Regions from separate parts of the Paenibacillus sp. SAFN-054 genome, predicted to be linked through region 2. Evidence: riboswitches for the same ligand, from Rfam matches in the RefSeq annotation. Region 2 holds a riboswitch; the other holds the start of a gene.
The links. Region 2 has a riboswitch for cyclic di-GMP ahead of ACTHPM_RS18435 (amino acid adenylation domain-containing protein). Riboswitches for the same ligand answer to the same signal wherever they lie in the genome.
Positions count from the first base shown of each region.

Region 1 (8,982 bases), on a different contig from region 2:
TCCGGTCTTCTATGGACAACTTCGGTGCGAATGCTTTTGCCTCCACCGGCTTAAGCGCCTTCAGCTTTTTGTCGTAGGCAATGATTTTGTAGGTGTAATTGACGGAAGGATCAACATTCGCATCCACGAATTGATTCGTTCCCGTGAAGCCGATAAGCTCGCCGTTCCGATAAATTTCATAGCCCAAAAGATCGTTGGCATAAGCCTTGTCAACGCCCATCCGAAGCGTATTGGTTTTATTCGCCGCATTGACCGCCGTCTGCAGGGTGACTGCTGCGTTCACGTCCTCAATCCCGTTCCCTTCGTATCCGACGATACCATTGTTCAGATACCACAGCTTCGGCGAAGCCGGGTAGACGGATGTGGCTGCCTTTGTCTCCGGGTTTACGGTGAACCCGTGCCGCGCGAAAAAGCTGCTCAAATCCATTCCGAGCACTTCGGACGAAAATTGGATCAAATACTGCTGCTTCGAGTTATCGCCGTTTGCCAGTGAAACTCTGCGTTCCCGGTATAAGCTGTTCAGCTCAGCCCAGTAGCCCGGATGAGCGAGCTCAAGCTGCCAGTAGGTACCGAGTCTTTCGGAAAGCGACCGCTGATCCATCACCGCTTTATTTTCTTGAATGACGTAGGAATACATGCTTTCAAACGGAATGCGGTTGTCCAAGGAATGATAAGAAACCGACATCAGCATGGACAGCATATTGTTCGTGATTTCGCCGTATTCCCGTTCCCCGACCGCCATGCGGTGCCCGATTTCATGCGTCAGTCCCCAGCCCGGATAGGTCTTTTTGAAGTCGCTCATCATAAGCGGCACCGCATCCATCTGAATGCCGGTATGATCGCCGGCTGCGTACATGTAGCCGTAAGGCTGCATCAGACGGATGTTCTCGCGGATCTGCTTCGGATCATGGCGGAGACTGCGTCCGTCCATCCCGTAAAAGGTAAAGTTGCGGCTCATCCACAGATCATACCCCGACAGCGTACTTTGAGGATCGATTTCATGAGTCACGTACTGGTTGTAGGCAATCGTCGCTGTACCCGTAAAAATGACATGATCGCTCACCATTTCCGCCACATCGATCAATTGCCGGTCCTGTACGTTCGGATGAGCTGCCTTGTCTGCGTCAAGCTTCTGCTTGTATTCCGCGACAAAAGCTTTGAAGGCAGCCGGATCGGTATCCTTTGTCATGAGCGGAATCCTCTGAAGCCCCTCGAATCGGATCCGCGGAGCCTGACCTTGTTCTGCGGGCGTATAAGGATTGACGATATAAACGGGACCGCCCTTCGTCACGGTATGAGCATATGAGCTGTTCGCTTGCGCTTCGGGAACGACGATCGTGTTCTTCCCCGGATGCAACGCTACACCCCTTGCCCAACTGTTCCAGGACCCTTCCTGCTGGGAGAAAACCAGCGAAGGCATCTTGCCCTTGGCCTGAGTATCGACATACACGTTCACCGTCTGTCCCGGCAGGGCTGCAAAGCCAGTCGGCTGATTGTTGGTCCCGAAGCCCATGCGCAAATTTTCGCTTGCATGCTTTTTCATATCACCGCGCTGTTCTGCCGTCACGATGTAATCTTGCAAATTCGCTTGGCCACTTACGATGGACTCAGCGAGCTGCAAGGAGGCACTGTATTCACTCTCATAAAGCGGATGGGATTGGGCCGATTTCTCCAACTCCTCCAGTCGCTCGGCGCTGCGATAAGCCGGCGCCACCTCGCTCATCGTTCCGTCCGTGAACAGGCTGTTCATGGCTTCCCGGACGGGATCGGCCTTGTAGAAGCCAAATTCGGCAGCGCTAGCCCAGTCCTCATTGGCTTTCTTGAACACGAACTTGATACGTTTGAAGGCAGTTGGGGTGAACTTTATCTCCACAACATCACCTGTTGAACCGAGATATTCTCCCGTTGTGACCAAGTTGAAATCATTCCCGTCATCCGAGGCTGAGCCGTATATCTCGAAGGATTTGGCAAAACCTTTCCCCTTCGCTCCTGTCTGTCTTGCGGCATAAACGATCCGTTCCAGGGTGGCCGTTTCCTTCAGCTGGACAACAACCTCATTCGTAAAGGTCGCCGAGTTGGGCTTTCCTGTTTCCCAATGGGTATTCATATCCCCGTCAATGGCGTTGCCAATGACCGAGCTTGCGTACTTTCCACCATTGTTCGTGATCGTCTGGATGTTCGAAGGATTCATTTTGAATTGGAGATTATAAGGTTCAAGTTTCGGACTACCGAATAGATCGAACACCGACGTTTGCGCCTGGGAACCGGCTTGAACCGGATCTGCGAGTACATTTCTGACGTCCTGCGTCAGGGCTTGCGCCTGTACCTTCGGCATTTCTGCTGCCGCAGCCTGCCTGGTGCCTATTCCTCCATGAATACCCGCCAGCAATGCAGCCGATGTTGCAATGACAACCGCTTTTTTCATTCTATTTCCTCTCTTCCATGGGGATGTGCGAACGAAAACATGGATCGAAAATCTGCCACAGGCAGCATCTACAATCACTCGCATGGCACATGACAAAACAAGGTCCCAAAAACGATGCACCCGTATTCCTCAAAAAGCGAATTGCGCCTTTTGGCATCTGGCTAACCTAGCTGTGAAGCCTTAGTCCCTATAGCTTTGCGTCCCTGGGTTTCCCCAGGTTTGCCTATGCGGTTGTTTTCAATTTCTGTTCAAACAGTAACATAATTTTACATGTTTCTACATGAATACAAGGAACTAGAGTAAGGAATAGGTCCCTAATAATACTAGCCCTCTTCGCAAATCAACATTTTAGATGCTCTTGTCCTATTCATTTTTATCCTCTAGCTGCCGTGTCGTCAGACATAGCCTCAAGTATTATCCTATGCAGCACGAAACGATGGATTAAGTTACTCCTTCAGAATACCTACAGATATAAAAAAACGAGTCCATGGAGCATAGGACTCGTTCGTAGAATACAATTTACGGCTTGCAAACCTACCCTAATACAAGCTTTCCAGCTCGTCAATCAACTCGCCTACATAGGCGGCCGCGCTTCGGATCGGTTCAGGCCGCGACATGTCAACGCCCGCCAGCTTCATGAGCTCGAGCGGACTCATGGATCCCCCGGCTTTCAATACGTCGAGCCAGCGGTCCACGGCGGACTGCCCTTCGTCACGGATCAGCTTGGCAACGGCCGTCGAGGCGGTAAGGCCAGCGGCATACGAGTAAGGATATAAACTCATATAATAGTGAGGTTGGCGCATCCAGGTCAGCTTCGCATCCTCATCAATATCGACATCCTCCCCCCAGAACGAGGATAGAATATTCCCTTTAAGCTCACACAATTTCACTGCCGTCATCGGCACATTTTGCATGGCGAGATCATAAACCTGCCGCTGAAGTTCCCCTTCCAGCAGATGCGTCACGTAGTTGTGAAAGTACGTGCCAAGCAGTTGGGAAATGACCCAGCGCCGCATTCTAGGATCGCTTGACTTAGCCAGCAAATGATCGGCAAGAAGCAGCTCGTTCATCGTGGAAGGCGCTTCGATAAAATATAATGAAGGTCTGTAATTCGTTAGCCGTTGGTATTTGCTTGCCAGCATGAGATGCCCGGCATGCCCTACTTCATGAGCTAGCGTGAAAGCGCCGCGCATGCTATCAGCCCAGCTGATCAGGATATACGAGTGAACGCCTGGAATCGCCATACAGAATGCCCCGGTCCGTTTACCCGCATTATCCGCATAATCCACCCAGCGTTCCTTGAATGCTCGATCCACAATCTCTCCGTACTCCGGTCCAAGAACCGTAAGGGCTTCCTTAATCAGGTCCCCCGCTTCCTGAAAGGATATGCTCGGGCTGAAATCCGGATCAAGCGGAGCCTTGAGATCCGCAAAGGTCATCCGGTCCAGACCGAGCACCCGCTTCTTCAGCGCAGCATATTTGCGTATATGAGGCGCAAGCTCTTCCTGGAGAATGTCCAGAACATTGTGGTACATTTCCTTTGTAACCTGCTGCGGCTTCAATAACATGTCTGTCACGGAATCATAACCGCGCAGCCGCGATTCGATGACCTGGCGCTTCACTTCCGTTCCGTAAGTCTCTGCGAATGTGTTGCGATATTGATGCAGCGTCCCACTAAAGGCTTTAAAGGCATTGCGGCGTAGGAGCGTGTCCGGAGATTCCACGTATTTGTTCTCATAGAGCGCAAACGATACCGGCACCTCTTCCCCTAGACCGTTCGTGGTTGGCGGGAATGTCATGTCTGCCAGCTTGCTGCGCTCGTAGATACGATATGGGGCATCCAGTACTTCGCCTAAGGATGCTAGAACCTTTTCGGTTTCTGCCGACAGCCTGTGCGGCTTGGTTTGCGCAAGCAGTTCCAGACTGCGCTCGAACGCCTGAAGCTCCGGCTGCTCCTTTATGTACTTTGCAATGATTCCATCTTCAAGTTCCATGATTTCGGATTTAATAAATGAAAGTGCGGAACTGACCCGAGAAGCAAGATCGCGGGCTTTCGACGCGTTCATCTGATTTTCCGGACTGATGCTGTCGCCGGATTGTTGAAGATGCGCATAAGCGCCTACCCGGTTCATTCTGGCTTGCAGCTCTTCCTGTGCAAGGAGGCAGGCAAGCAGCATATCCGACCCTTCCCCGAGTCTCCCTTCATATTGGGTCACAGACGAGATATCCTGCTGAACGGCATTTAATTCCTTTTCCCATGCCTCCGTAGTCTCAAAAATATCCTTCAAATTCCATGTTGTTTCGATATCCACTTCTGCACGCTTCAAAATTTTCGACATACGCCAAGCACCTCTTTCATAGGAATAATTGACCAATGTTTGGTTAATAAAACCCATTTTATCACAGATTCTCTGGCTTTTACTGCACAGAACCCCGAAAAAGCCGGTACCATTAGGCTTGCCCATTTCGTTTTTGGAACCAAACCATGTGTTCTTTCGTACATATACATGAGTACGCCCTCCGAATAAGCTGCGTTTCCGGCTGCCCGAGTTTTATAAGAACTTAAAGCCTGCTTAAGGTATCTTTCAGATTTCAGCTATACAATGTGAGTGGGCTTAAACTCTCATACTCCGCACCCGATCATACAGGAAACGTACTCACCATAGAAGAAAAGAGGTTTATGAAGATGAGAATCAAAAGAATTATGATCGTCGGCACCATTGTCGTCGTGATGTCTTTCGGAAGCTCCGCGATTGGCGGTTCCCTGATAAAAGCCAGCCCAGCGGCAAAGTGGTCTACAACCGACGCACAGGAAAAGGACCCCCTGCTCGATGCCCTGAACCAGGCATCCGAGGAAGAGTTATATGAATCTTTATATGAAGGCAAATCCCTTCATGAGATCGCAGTCGAACAGGGCGTGGAAACGGCAGGAATTATCGACCTGCAGACAACCCAACTGATCAAGCAGCTGGATGACCGCCTCCGAAGCGGAAACATAACGGCACAGCAGCATGCCGCATACAAAGAAGAGGTTCGGGATTTGATACAACAAAGCGTCCTGACTTCCTTCGGTTGAAAAGAGAGGTACATATGACCTGATTAACCTTAATCATGACATATTCATAACCAAAGGCACATTAGAATGCGATCTAATGTGCCTTTTGTTCGTCAAACCTTGTCCCATATCCGCTCGCCCGATAAATACGGAAGGCAGTAATCGGCGCAAAGTTTCGGCATACGGTTCCGCATCCAGTCATGTACCGATTCATTCCCCATTTGAAAAGCGTAGTAACCAATGATTCCGACCAACAGGAAACCTTCGAGCAAGGCCATTTCACTCTCAGACAGTTCGGCATGTCCGTAATACCCTTTTAAAAAAGCATCCCTATGTTCCTTTGGAAGCATGCAAGCTCCCATCGCGATATCCAGCAGGTAATAGCCCCGCCCGAAGAATCCGAAGTCGATGAAGCACAATTCACGTTCCGGTGTTAAAATGATATTCCCCTTCCCCACATCGCCATGGATCGGTCCCCAGGTTTTCTTCGTTTGCCCCAGGTCATTCAGACGGGAGTTAATCCGGCGGATCGTATTCTCGATGACGGTGACATCCGAGGAAGTGAACAATCCTTGCCTGTATCCATCCTTGATGGAGCTAACCATTCCATCATTATACTCGATCCCTTGTTGGGGACGCTTGTCCAGACTCTCATGCCGATAATTTCGCAAAAAATCGTGAAGTTCGGCCAACTGAGCACCAAACTTGGCAAACTCAGAATTCGTTAAATCCTCGGGCTGAAGGTCCCTTCCTTCTATCCAGGTCAGCATGGAACAATTCAGCTGCTTTCCTTCAAGCAGGGTGACCGTAATGAATTCTCCGTTCAGATTTCGCACAGGCCGCTGGGCGCGAAGCTGGTTTTCCCGAGCCAGCGCATCCAGCATATGCAGTTCACCCAGCAGGCCTTCGTAGGTGTGCTGCAAGCCCGCCATATGATCTGTGACGGGTTGATGAATGCGCATCAGATAAGATGCTCCGTCAGCGTCATCAACTCTGTAGGTCATGTTCTCGTTTTGCCTCAAAAAAGTGATCTTCGGTTGACTGATTCCAAATTCGCTTGCGAGCTGCAGCAACCTCTCATTCGTCATTTGAGTTCCTCTCTCCCTGTGTATTCCCCTTAACTGTATCAGAACGTGCTAATACATGGATAGATTTCCTCTAGGCAAAGACGCAAAAAAAGCCGCTTATCCAAGCGGCTGCATAGAGCTAGTTGTGTCGATCAGTTTTCTTTTAGGTCTGCACCTGCAAAATGATTTTTCCGATATTGCGGTTGTTCATCATATGCGCGTGCGCTTCCTCTACTTGAAGGAGCGGAAACACGGTATCGACGATAGGCAGGATATCTCTCTTCTCCATAAACGGCATGACGTCTCTAGAGAAATCCTCGGTAAGACGGGCTTTGTATTCATCCTTTCTTGGCGTCAGCAGCGTGCCGGTCAATTCAACCATCTTGAGCATGAGCGGCAGCATGTCCACCTTCTCAATCACGCTGCCTCCCAGAGTACCGATGAGAACCCAACGACCGGACTGGGCGATACTATTCAGATTTTGATGCCAGTAGTCTGCGCCGACGAAATCCAGAATGACATCGGCCCCTCGGCCGTCCGTGGCTTTCAGAACTTCTTCATCAAAATTTTGCTGTTTGTAATTGATGAGAACGTCCGCGCCGAGTTTTTGACAAAACTCTAGCTTGGCCTGACTTCCAGCGGTTACGATAACTTTGGCATTCCGCAGTTTTTTGGCCAGCTGAATGGCCGCCGTTCCAACGCCGCTTGCTCCCGCATGAATTAACACCGCTTCGTTCTCTTGCAGCTTCCCGATCCAAAATAACGTTTGATATGCTGTTAAGAACACCTCTGGAATCGCCGCTGCTTCTTCAAAGCTGAACGATTCTGGCACTTTCATGGCCCGGTCAGCCGGCATAACGGCATATTCCGCATAACCGCCCCCGTTCACGAGCCCCATGACACGATCCCCGACAGCAAAGCCGGATGACGAACCCTTCGTTTCAACGACAGTGCCCGCAACTTCAACGCCCAGCACCGGATTCGTCATATAACTCACCTGGCCTTGCCGCGTGACGATGTCCGTACGGTTGACCGCGGCAGCATGTACCTGGATCAGCAGTTCGCCTGCTGCAGGGACCGGCAAGTCTACCTCTTGTGCCTCTAGCGGATTACCTTCAACCGATCTGTTTACTGTCATTCCAATCATACCTTTACCTCCTATGATGTCAGATTCTTGATGTATGGTAACGTTAGGCTTAACCTGCGAACGATATCAAAAACCGATTGGTTAAGTACATACGATTATATACCTTCTTTATTATAGTAGGTAAATAATTACCCTGCAAATGCATGGCTAATCTCCACACTTTTCATATTATGCCGATATTGAGCCAACCTATGTGCCAGGTGGTCAGTTAGCTGTCCTTCTTCCCGTCTTTTTAGGGGGTCAGGATATGGGCGATTCCGGCGACTTTATACGCAACGGCTATATCCATGCCATTGAAGGGAACGGATTCCGATCTGTATTCCAGCTTGGTCACGAGCCGCCCCACTCGATTGATGTATCCGAATGTGCCTGTTGCGTTATCCCCCTTACCTACAACTGCGAACCCATGCTTAAAGCCTGTTCCCCGGTTATAACTCGTATAGGGGATGATCCATTTTCCTTTGGAATTGATATAACCTATGTGTCCCTCCCGATTGGCTACTGCTGCCAAGCCTTCGCTGAAGGAATCAGCAGATGCGTACCGAAACGGAATCACGACTTTCCCTGATGTATTGATATAGCCCCATAGACCGTTATGATGCTGAACCGGAGCCAAACCCTCGTTAAAATCGCCCCCGGACTTGTATTGCAGTGGCACTGCCATTTTTCCGGAAGCATTCACATAACCGATGTTGCCCTGCCGATTAGAGCGAGTCCTTCCGAGAAATCCCGTCCTGCTCTGTACTTCAAAGGAATGATCACCTGTTCCGCTTTATTGATGTAGCCTACTTCCCCGGTTGTTGCATCATAGGCTGTGGCCAACCCGTCTTTGAATTGATAGGTCGAATGCACATCCAGGTGAAGGCGTTGAACGCTTCTTCCAAATCGATCGATAAGATACTTCTCACCATTGCATTTCACATACGCCACACCCTCGGAAAAGGAATCCGCTTCCTCGTATTGAAGTGGCGTGACCAAATCCCCCTTGGTATTCACGAATCCCATCAAGTTCGTGATGTTGTTTTTCACGATCGCTCTTTGTGCTGAGAAATCGCTAACAGGCGTCACTTCGGCCGGAAGCTGAAAAGCAATTTGCCCATTGACGTGATAATAAACACGCTGCCCATCGGATTTCATTGCCAAAAGCAGGCCATCATGAAATGCACCATCACTCCGGGGAACCACGATGCTCGCATCAATCGTTCTTTTGTGATAGGATTCCGTCCGTTTCGATGCGGCTGTTGCAGTAGAACCAAAGCTTGATACGCATAATGCAATGCATGCGGAC
Region 1 is NZ_JBQCKS010000001.1:971,343-980,324, reverse strand. It holds gene ACTHPM_RS04635 (NPCBM/NEW2 domain-containing protein) at 1-2,425, opposite strand, end outside; cyclic di-GMP riboswitch class I at 2,575-2,659, opposite strand; gene pepF (oligoendopeptidase F) at 2,965-4,764, opposite strand; gene ACTHPM_RS04625 (hypothetical protein) at 5,112-5,501, shown strand; gene ACTHPM_RS04620 (phosphotransferase enzyme family protein) at 5,594-6,568, opposite strand; gene ACTHPM_RS04615 (NAD(P)H-quinone oxidoreductase) at 6,711-7,694, opposite strand; gene ACTHPM_RS04610 (WG repeat-containing protein) at 7,927-8,358, opposite strand; gene ACTHPM_RS04605 (WG repeat-containing protein) at 8,373-8,982, opposite strand, start outside.
Region 1: another riboswitch for cyclic di-GMP. It lies ahead of ACTHPM_RS04635 (NPCBM/NEW2 domain-containing protein); the one in region 2 lies ahead of ACTHPM_RS18435 (amino acid adenylation domain-containing protein).

Region 2 (8,982 bases):
CTGGCCGGACGTGATGAAGATGTTCGGCGTGGATCAAGAGGATGAGGTATGGCCTAGCGAAGAATATATTTTGACCGAGGCACAGGCCCGGCAGCTGAATTTGCTCCCTTGAGCCAAGTCTTGCTGATTCAATAGAACAAGAGGGTGAAGGACATGGCGGTAATCTATGCTGTACATCTTGAACAAATGCTTCATCCGGAATGGCTTGATAAGGCTGCTGCGCATTTACCGCAGGAGGTCCGCTTGAAGGCGGCAAGGTACAGGGCGGAGCAGGATGCAAGACGCGAGATCGTCTCGGCCGTGCTGAAACGGGTTGTTGCCTGCGAGAGAACCGGTATTGCTGTTGATCAGGTTCAATTTACGAAGAATGACTATGGCAAGCCATCCCTGAAAGGTTATCCGGATTTTCACTTTAACATATCGCATTCAGCGGATTGGGTCGTCTGTGCAGTCAGCACGGAGGGCCCTATTGGCGTCGACATCGAGCAGATCGGCGAAGCGGAGGACGAGGTAGCCCGGCTGTGCTTTACGCACACTGAGCTTGAACGATGGCGGCATTGTCCTGCCGACCTTCGGGACGGTTTTTTTTATGAATTGTGGACGCTCAAGGAAAGTTACGTGAAGGCGATCGGTATGGGACTGTCCGTTCCGTTGTCATCGATTGGAACGGAAAAATATGGAGATGGTTATTACATATCCTGTAATAAAAAGGTCGACACCTGTCGATATATGAAAAGTATGTCGATTGATGACGAATACGCATGTTCAGTCTGTGTACCTGCAGAAGATGGAGAAATCTTATTCCAGAATGCCACCATGAATGAGATTTTTATCTCTTTTATGGAATTAGTAGGAAAACATCTGTGAAAATTCACACAATGTTCATAGTTCTATTTCCCTTTTAGGTATTTTATTTTTAGGGATATAGTCACTTTTATTTCCTATTCATGGGATAAATTTACCTGTACTTGGACGCAAACATGGTATATATTAGTAATAAAATTGGATATGGTTTACAGGGGGTCTGCCCAGACCCATACACCATAACCAACCGAGAAAAGTGGTAAACCTCCTCGAAAGAGAGGGACACAAAGCTAAAGGGGCTTACAGTGATCGGTACCGATCGCGAATGCCAGCCAGCTGCCGAATGACGTATTCGTTATTAAACGAACTCTACTGACGGCTAGTAGAGTTTTTTTGTTGTGTTAGCCTTTAGTTCAGCAACTATGAAAAAGCAAAGGAAAGATGAAGATGTCGCTTTTAACAACGGGGAAATCCAGTATAGCGGAATGGAAACCGGTGATTGAACAATTGGAAGAACGCACGATCCTTCGCATTCAATCCGCCGTATCGCCTCGCACGCTGCAAAAACACGTTTATACATGGCCGCAGGATGTTAAACAGATGATTCAGAAGGCGCAAGCATCGGGACGATTTAATCCGGAGGCCTTGCTTGGTACGGCCTGGAGCATGCTGCTGATGAAATATTTAAGAAGAGAAGAAATTGCTTTTGCCGTGCTCGCTTCTGCGGAGAAGGCTTACCCGCTTGTCATGGCGGCGGAGGGAGAAACACCGCTTCAGCAGCTGATGCAGCAGGCGGGGTCTGCGATGGAGACGAATAGCCTGAAATCTGTAAGCTTGCGTGAGCTTACGGATATATGCGGACTGGAAGGCGCGCTGCCTCTGTTCAATACGGCCATCCTGACAAGCTGCGGCTTGACTCCTGCTGAACTCCAGGGCAAGTTCGACGTTGTTGTCTCGTATCAAGGCGATGGTGACAGCGGACTTGAGATTTGGTATGCGGAACATATGTTTACGACAGACTCCATCCGCCGGATGGGAATGCATCTGCAGAATATGATAAGCGAATGTGTGTCTGTACCGGGTGCGATGCTGGGCGAGATCAGCATGCTGTCAGAGGAGGAAGTGCAGCAGCTGTCGGCCTGGAACCGCACGGAGCAGCCGGTCGACCTGAACTGCACGATTCATGAAATGTTCGAGGCGCAGACGCGGAAGACACCGGATCAGACCGCTATCGTTTATCAAGACGAGGCTTTGACTTACCGGGAACTCAATGAGAAGGCGGACAAGCTGGCCCGGATTCTGGTACAGAAGGGTGCCGCTCCCCAAACTATTGTTGGCATCATTGCGACGCCTTCCCTCGAGATGATCGTGGGCACGCTGGCCATTTTGAAAACAGGGGCCGCTTATTTGCCGATTGACCCGGCTTATCCGGCTGATCGGATTCTTTATATGCTGGAGGACAGCGGCACACGGATCCTGGTAACGGAGCCGAAAGTGCAGCTGGGCGGGAAGATACATTTCCAAGGCGAGATGATTTGCGCCGCTGAAGCGCTGAATGGTAAGGAGACCGTAGGCGACACGGATGCCACCGGGACACATGCGCCTGAAGCGGCAACGTCCAATGATCTTGCCTATATCATCTATACCTCCGGATCGACCGGACGGCCGAAAGGCGTTATGGTCGAGCATCGCTCGCTCGTGAATCTGTGCGCGTGGCATAACAGGGAATTTGGCGTGACCGGCAAGGACCGGGCCACCAAATATGCGGGCTTCGGCTTCGATGCCTCGGTGTGGGAAATCTTCCCTTACCTCGTAGCTGGCGCTTCCATCTACGTCATCCCCGAAGACATCCGTCTGGACTCCGGGCAGCTTCATGCGTACTTCAAAGATAACGCCATCACGATAAGCTTTCTGCCGACGCAGTTTTGCGAGCATTTCATGACGCTCGACCAGCCTTCGCTGCGGGTACTGCTTGCGGGAGGGGACAAGCTGAAATCGTTCAGCAAGCAGGATTACGACTTGTATAACTGTTACGGTCCGACGGAGAATACCGTGGTAACGACCGCCTACCGTGTCACGGCGCTGGAGGAGAATATCCCGATCGGACATCCCGTCGATAACACGCAAGTTTATATAACGGATGCTTATGGCCATTCGCAGCCGATCGGCATTCCCGGAGAATTATGCGTCGCAGGCCAGAGCCTCGCGCGCGGCTACTTGAATCAGCCCGAGCTGACGAATGAAAAGTTCATTGTCAGCGAGCTGGCTGGCGGCGGACGTATGTACCGTACGGGCGATTTGGCCCGGTGGACGGAGGACGGAACCATCGAGTTCCTCGGACGGATCGACCATCAGGTGAAAATCCGGGGATTCCGGATCGAGATCGGCGAGATTGAACATCGCCTTCTGCAGCATCCGCAAGTATCCGAGACGATCGTCATCGACCTGGACGACGCCTCGGGTCAGAAATATCTGTGTGCTTATGTCGTAGCGGACGGTGCATTCACTTATGCGGACATGAGTGCGCTTTTGTCCGAACATTTGCCGGAGTACATGGTGCCGGCCAAGCTGGTGCAGCTGACGGAGCTGCCGCTGACGGCCAACGGCAAAGTGGACCGGAAGGCGCTGCCCGCCCCTGTAACGACGGTGGATGAGGAGCAGTTCGAGGCTCCGGCCGGGGAGTGGGAAGAGGGGATTGCTTCGCTGTGGGGCGAGGTGCTTGGACTCGGCCGCATCAGTGCATGCGAATCCTTCTTTATGGCAGGCGGAGACTCGCTGAAGGTCGTGATTTTGCAAACGAAGCTGGAACGGCGCTTCGGCGTATCCGTGCCGGTGAGCCTTTTGTTCGGGCGTCCGACGGTGCGCGAGCAGGCCGAGTGGCTTGAAGCAGCCGTTCATAACCGGATCGCAGAAGGCGAAGGAGCGGTGACCCTTCAAGCCTCCTCTGCCAAGCCGATCGTAAAAGGCCCCGTTCAGGAACGTTACCCGGTAGCTTCCGCCCAGCGGAGACTGTATTTCATCGAGCAGATGGACCAGGTGGGTACGGCATACAACGCGCCGTTTGCCTTCCGGATCGAAGGTCCGGTCGACCGGCTTCCTCTGGAGCAGGCGTTCCGTTCCATGATCTCAAGACATGACGCATTCCGCACCTCCTTCCATTGGGAGGACGACGAGATCGTGCAGCGGATTCAGGAAGAGGTCCAATTCAACCTGAATGCGTTGGAATCCGCCGAGAACAGCCTGCAAGAGCTGCTGCACTCCTTGATTACGCCGTTCGACCTCGCCCAGGCGCCGCTGGTTAGAGCCTGGCTTATCCGCTGCGGATCGGACGAGAGCTCCGTGCTGCTGGTGGACTTCCACCATATTGCCGTCGACGGCGTATCGGCTAACGTATTCTTCGATGAAGTGGCACGCCTGTATCGCGGAGAGAGCCTGGAAGAGCTGCCGATCTCATTTGCCGATTTTGCCTTGTGGCAGTCTGAAACGACAGGAGCAGACGGCGGCGAGGAGCAGCGGGCGTATTGGGAGACAACCTTATCGGGCGAGCTGCCGATTTTGCAGCTGCCGACGGATTTCGAGCGCCCGGCCAAGCAAAGCTTCCGCGGGGAAACGGTAACGATTCGCCTGGACGCTGACGCGGCGGGTAAACTCAAGGCATTCGCGCTTTCTACGGGAACGACGCCATTTATGGTGCTGTTCGCCGGTTATCATGCGCTGCTGGCGCGCTACACGAACCAGGAAGATATGATCACGGGGGTTCCGCTAGCCGGAAGAATGCATGAAGAGATCCAGTCTCTCATCGGCATGTTCGTGAACACGATGCCCGTACGATGCTACCCGGAGAAGCGCAAGCCGTTTGCCCAGCTGCTGCAGGAGGTCAAGAGCGCGCTGCTGGATACGTTCGAGCACCAGGATTATGAGCTGGAGGAGCTTGTCCGCTCGCTGAATATTCCGCGGGATCCGAGCCGCAACCTGCTGTTCGATACCCTGTTCGTCATGCAAAATACAGGCAAGCTCGAGCTTCGGCTCAAAGAGGCGAACGCTTCCCTTCACGACTATATCCATCCGATTTCCAAATACGATTTGATGGTGGATGTGACCGAGGAAGAGGAGAGTTTCCGTATCGACTTGCAGTATTGCACGGACTTGTTTGAACGGCAAACGATCGAAGCGTTCGGCAGCCGTCTGATGCGGATGCTCACGGATGCGATCGAACATCCGGACAAGACGCTGTGCGAGCTGGATATGCTGAGTGCCGAAGAAGAAGAGTTCGTCGTGCGCCTTCTCAATGACACGGAGTCTCCATACCGGGACCACATGACAATTCATGGACTGTTCGAGGAGCAGGTTCAGCGTACGCCGGACAAGGCAGCTCTTGTCTTTGACGACCGGGCAATGTCCTACCGCGAGCTGAATGAACGCGCCAACCGGCTTGCCTATACGCTGCGGACCAAAGGCGTGAAGCCGGATCAGGTGGTCGGGCTGATGGTGGACCGCTCGTTTGAGATGATTATCGGACTGTTGGCGATTCTGAAGGCGGGGGGCGCGTATGTGCCGATCGATCCCGAATACCCTGAGGACCGCATCATTTACATGATGGCCAACAGCAACACCGAGCTGCTGTTAACGCAGGCCCACTTGGCAGGCAAGGTCGATTTTGCAGGGGAAACGCTGCTGGTCGACGGCGAAGAAGCCTACAGCAACCATACGGAGAATCTGCCGGCCGTCAACGGACCTTCGGACCTGCTCTACGTCATTTATACGTCGGGCACGACAGGCAAACCGAAGGGCGTCATGATCGAGCACCGGAACATCGTGAACCTGCTTCATTATGAATGCGAGGCTACGAACGTGGATTACAGCAAAAACGTGCTTCAATTCACCACAATCAGCTTCGACGTCTGCTCACAGGAGATCTGGTCGACGCTGGCGGCAGGCGGCACGCTGCATCTGATTACAGCCGATCTGCGCATGAGCGTGGGTGACCTGCTGACGCATATCGAGAAGAACGATATTCAAATCCTGTTCATGCCGGTGTCTTTTCTGAAGTTCATCTTGAACGAAAAAGAATATGCGGACCGCTTCCCGTCCACCGTTAAGCATGTCATCACGGCGGGTGAGCAGCTGATCGTGCCGGAGAAATTCCGCGCGCATCTTACACGGCACGGCGTGCATTTGCATAACCATTACGGTCCTTCGGAGACGCATGTCGTCACGACGCATACGATCGACCCGTCCGGGTATATTCCGGAGCTGCCGCCAATCGGCAAGCCGATTGCGAACACGCAAATTTATATCGTGAACGATCATTTGCAGCCGCAGCCGGTCGGGATTGCGGGCGAACTGTATATTGCCGGCGACAACGTGGGCCGGGGATATTACAACAACGAAGAGATGACAAGGGAGCGTTACGTGCCGAATCCGTTCAACAAGGGTGAGCGCATGTACAAGACCGGCGACTTGGCGAGATGGGCCAAAGACGGAACGATCGAGTTTCTGGGCCGACTGGACCACCAGGTCAAGATCCGCGGATTCCGCATCGAGCTGGGCGAGGTGGAGAACAGCCTGCTGAACCATGCGTCGGTGTCGGAGGCGATCGTCGTGGCCAAAGAGGACGGCAAAGGCGGTCACTATCTGTGCGCTTATTTCACGGCTGCTTCGGATCTTGCGAACAGCGAGCTCAGGGAGCATATCGGCAAGCAGCTGCCGGACTATATGATTCCGTCCTATTTCATGCAGCTGCCTGAAATGCCGCTGACGCCAAACGGCAAAATCGACCGCAAAGCGCTGCCGGAGCCGGATGCATCGCAAGGCCGGAGCAAGGATTACGTGGGTCCCCGAACAGAGCTGGAGCAGATCGTCGCGGATGTATGGCAGTCCGTGCTGCTGGTGGAACGGATCGGCATTCACGACAACTTCTTCGAGCTTGGCGGACATTCGCTCAAAGCCACCGTTGTGGTGGCAAGGCTTCAGAAGCAGTTTGAAATCGGCATGAACGATATTTTTGAATATCAGACGGTTGCGGCGCTGGCAGGCAAAATCAAGCCGAAAACCAATCATCTTCATACCCGGCTGGAGCAGGTCAAGCAGCTGTATGCCGGATTGAAGGACCTCGATTTCTCGGAGGAAGAGGCAGGCTATGAAGACCGCAACCGGAGGTATGACTCCTTGGATACCGAACGGGTCAATGGCTATTCCGATATCCTGCTGACGGGTGCAACAGGCTATCTGGGTGCGCATCTGCTCTATGAAGCGGTGAACGGCAAAGGATGGAACGTCCATGCGATCGTCCGCGGCGGATCGGATCAGGAGGCTCAAGAGCGCCTGAAGGCTAAATGCGCCTATTACTTCGGCCCGGATTGGTTTGATCGGGTCGGCCAAAGCATACATGTTCATGCGGGCGACATAACCAAGGAGCGTCTGGGATTAACGGAAGAACGGTACGATGAACTGGGTAAGCTTACGGATGCGGTGTTCCACGCTGCGGCTAACGTGAAGCATTACGGCAGCTACGCGGACTTTGAATTGCAGAACGTCAAGGCGACGGCGAATCTTCTTGATTTTGCGGCCCAGGGAAAACCGAAGCATATGCATCATATTTCGACGCTCGGCGTCGCTACCGGAGTTATTGACGGAGGACCGCATACGTTCTTTACGGAATACGATCTGGACTTGGGACAGCAGTTTGAGAATTATTACGCCAAGACCAAGTTCGAAGCTGAACGGCTCGTGCTGGAGGCGCGGGAACGGGGAATCGTCACGAACATTTACCGCCTCGGCAATATCGTTTTCCATTCCGCAACGGGAAGATTCCAGGAGAACATCGCCGATAATGCGTTCTATACGACGCTGAAGTCGTTCATGGAGCTTGGCACGGTATCCGGAGAGAACAATGAGATCGACTTTACTTATGTGGACCAGTCCAGCCAAGCGATCCTGATGCTTGCCGACTGCCAGGCGCTACAGAACGAGGTGTTCCATATCGCCAACCCGCATGAGGAAAATGTCGGTGCCGTGCTGCAGCAAAACCCGCTGGGCCGGTCAGTGGAGCTGCTTCCTTTCGACGGATTCATCGATTACCTTCATGCCCATTACGACGACGAGCAGTCCAAGCATGTCATCGAGCAGATCATGCTGCATTACGGCTGGATGGAAGAAACGATCTTTACCACCTTCTTCAAAATCAGCTCCGACAAAACGGTGCGAATTTTGTCGAAATTTGGTTTTGAGTGGTCTTCACTGAACTTATCAATGATCAAAAACATGTTTGAACACTGTAAAAAAGAAGGATTTATGTAGTTCGACATAATTCTACAAAATTCGGTAAATTCTTCTTTACAAATCTAGCATTTTTGCTTATCCTTTCATTAAACCAATATTTTCATAACAGATGGGGGAAGATCAAATGTACACAATTAATTACGACCCTGCTCAAAACCGTGTCAATGTTAAAGTATTCGAAATTACCAAGGACGACGTAGACAACTACATCGCAGACTTCAACAAAGCTCTTGAGAGTGTAAAACCAGGCTTTATCGGCATGACCGATTTGAGCGAAGGCAAATTGTTCACGATGGACGTTGCCGAAAGACTGAGCCACCTCGGCCAGCTGTCTGTGGATCATGGATTGTCCAAATGGGCCTACTACACGGGTTCCGCCGTATCCAAACTGCAAATGAAGCGCATGTTCGGCGACGTGGTTGATTCCTTTGAGAAGCTGGAAGACGCAGAAGCGTTCCTGAAAAACTAATAAAAAAATTTAATGCACCCGGTGTCTTATGGCACCGGGTGCAATTAGATAGGTGGAGTGGAGAAGCACCATGAAAGACAAACATCCCAGCATGCAAAATTCATTTCAGAAGATGGGCCTGCAAGGGGCGGGGTTGTTTTCAGGAGCCGTACTGGTCATTAACGTTATCTGTTTTTTGCTTGGGCTTCCCGGCTTCGTTGGACTCATCATCAGCCTGGTATTGACGGTCCCGGTCAGTTATGGCATAGCAGCCTGGCTGCTGCGCTCGGCCGGTGTACGCTCTGATTCCGCAGCAGCGGCATCCTACACCGAAGCGGAGCTGCAAGGTCTGAAGGTGTACAGCGATGGAAACGGCAAGAACAGCCTTCCGCAGGGGATGGCTCAATATCAGGACTTATCGGATCAGGTGAGCGGCAAAATTTCGCAAA
Region 2 is NZ_JBQCKS010000003.1:576,299-585,280, forward strand. It holds gene ACTHPM_RS18425 (hypothetical protein) at 1-112, shown strand, start outside; gene ACTHPM_RS18430 (4'-phosphopantetheinyl transferase family protein) at 154-867, shown strand; cyclic di-GMP riboswitch class I at 1,053-1,148, shown strand; gene ACTHPM_RS18435 (amino acid adenylation domain-containing protein) at 1,252-8,103, shown strand; gene ACTHPM_RS18440 (hypothetical protein) at 8,210-8,554, shown strand; gene ACTHPM_RS18445 (methyl-accepting chemotaxis protein) at 8,646-8,982, shown strand, end outside.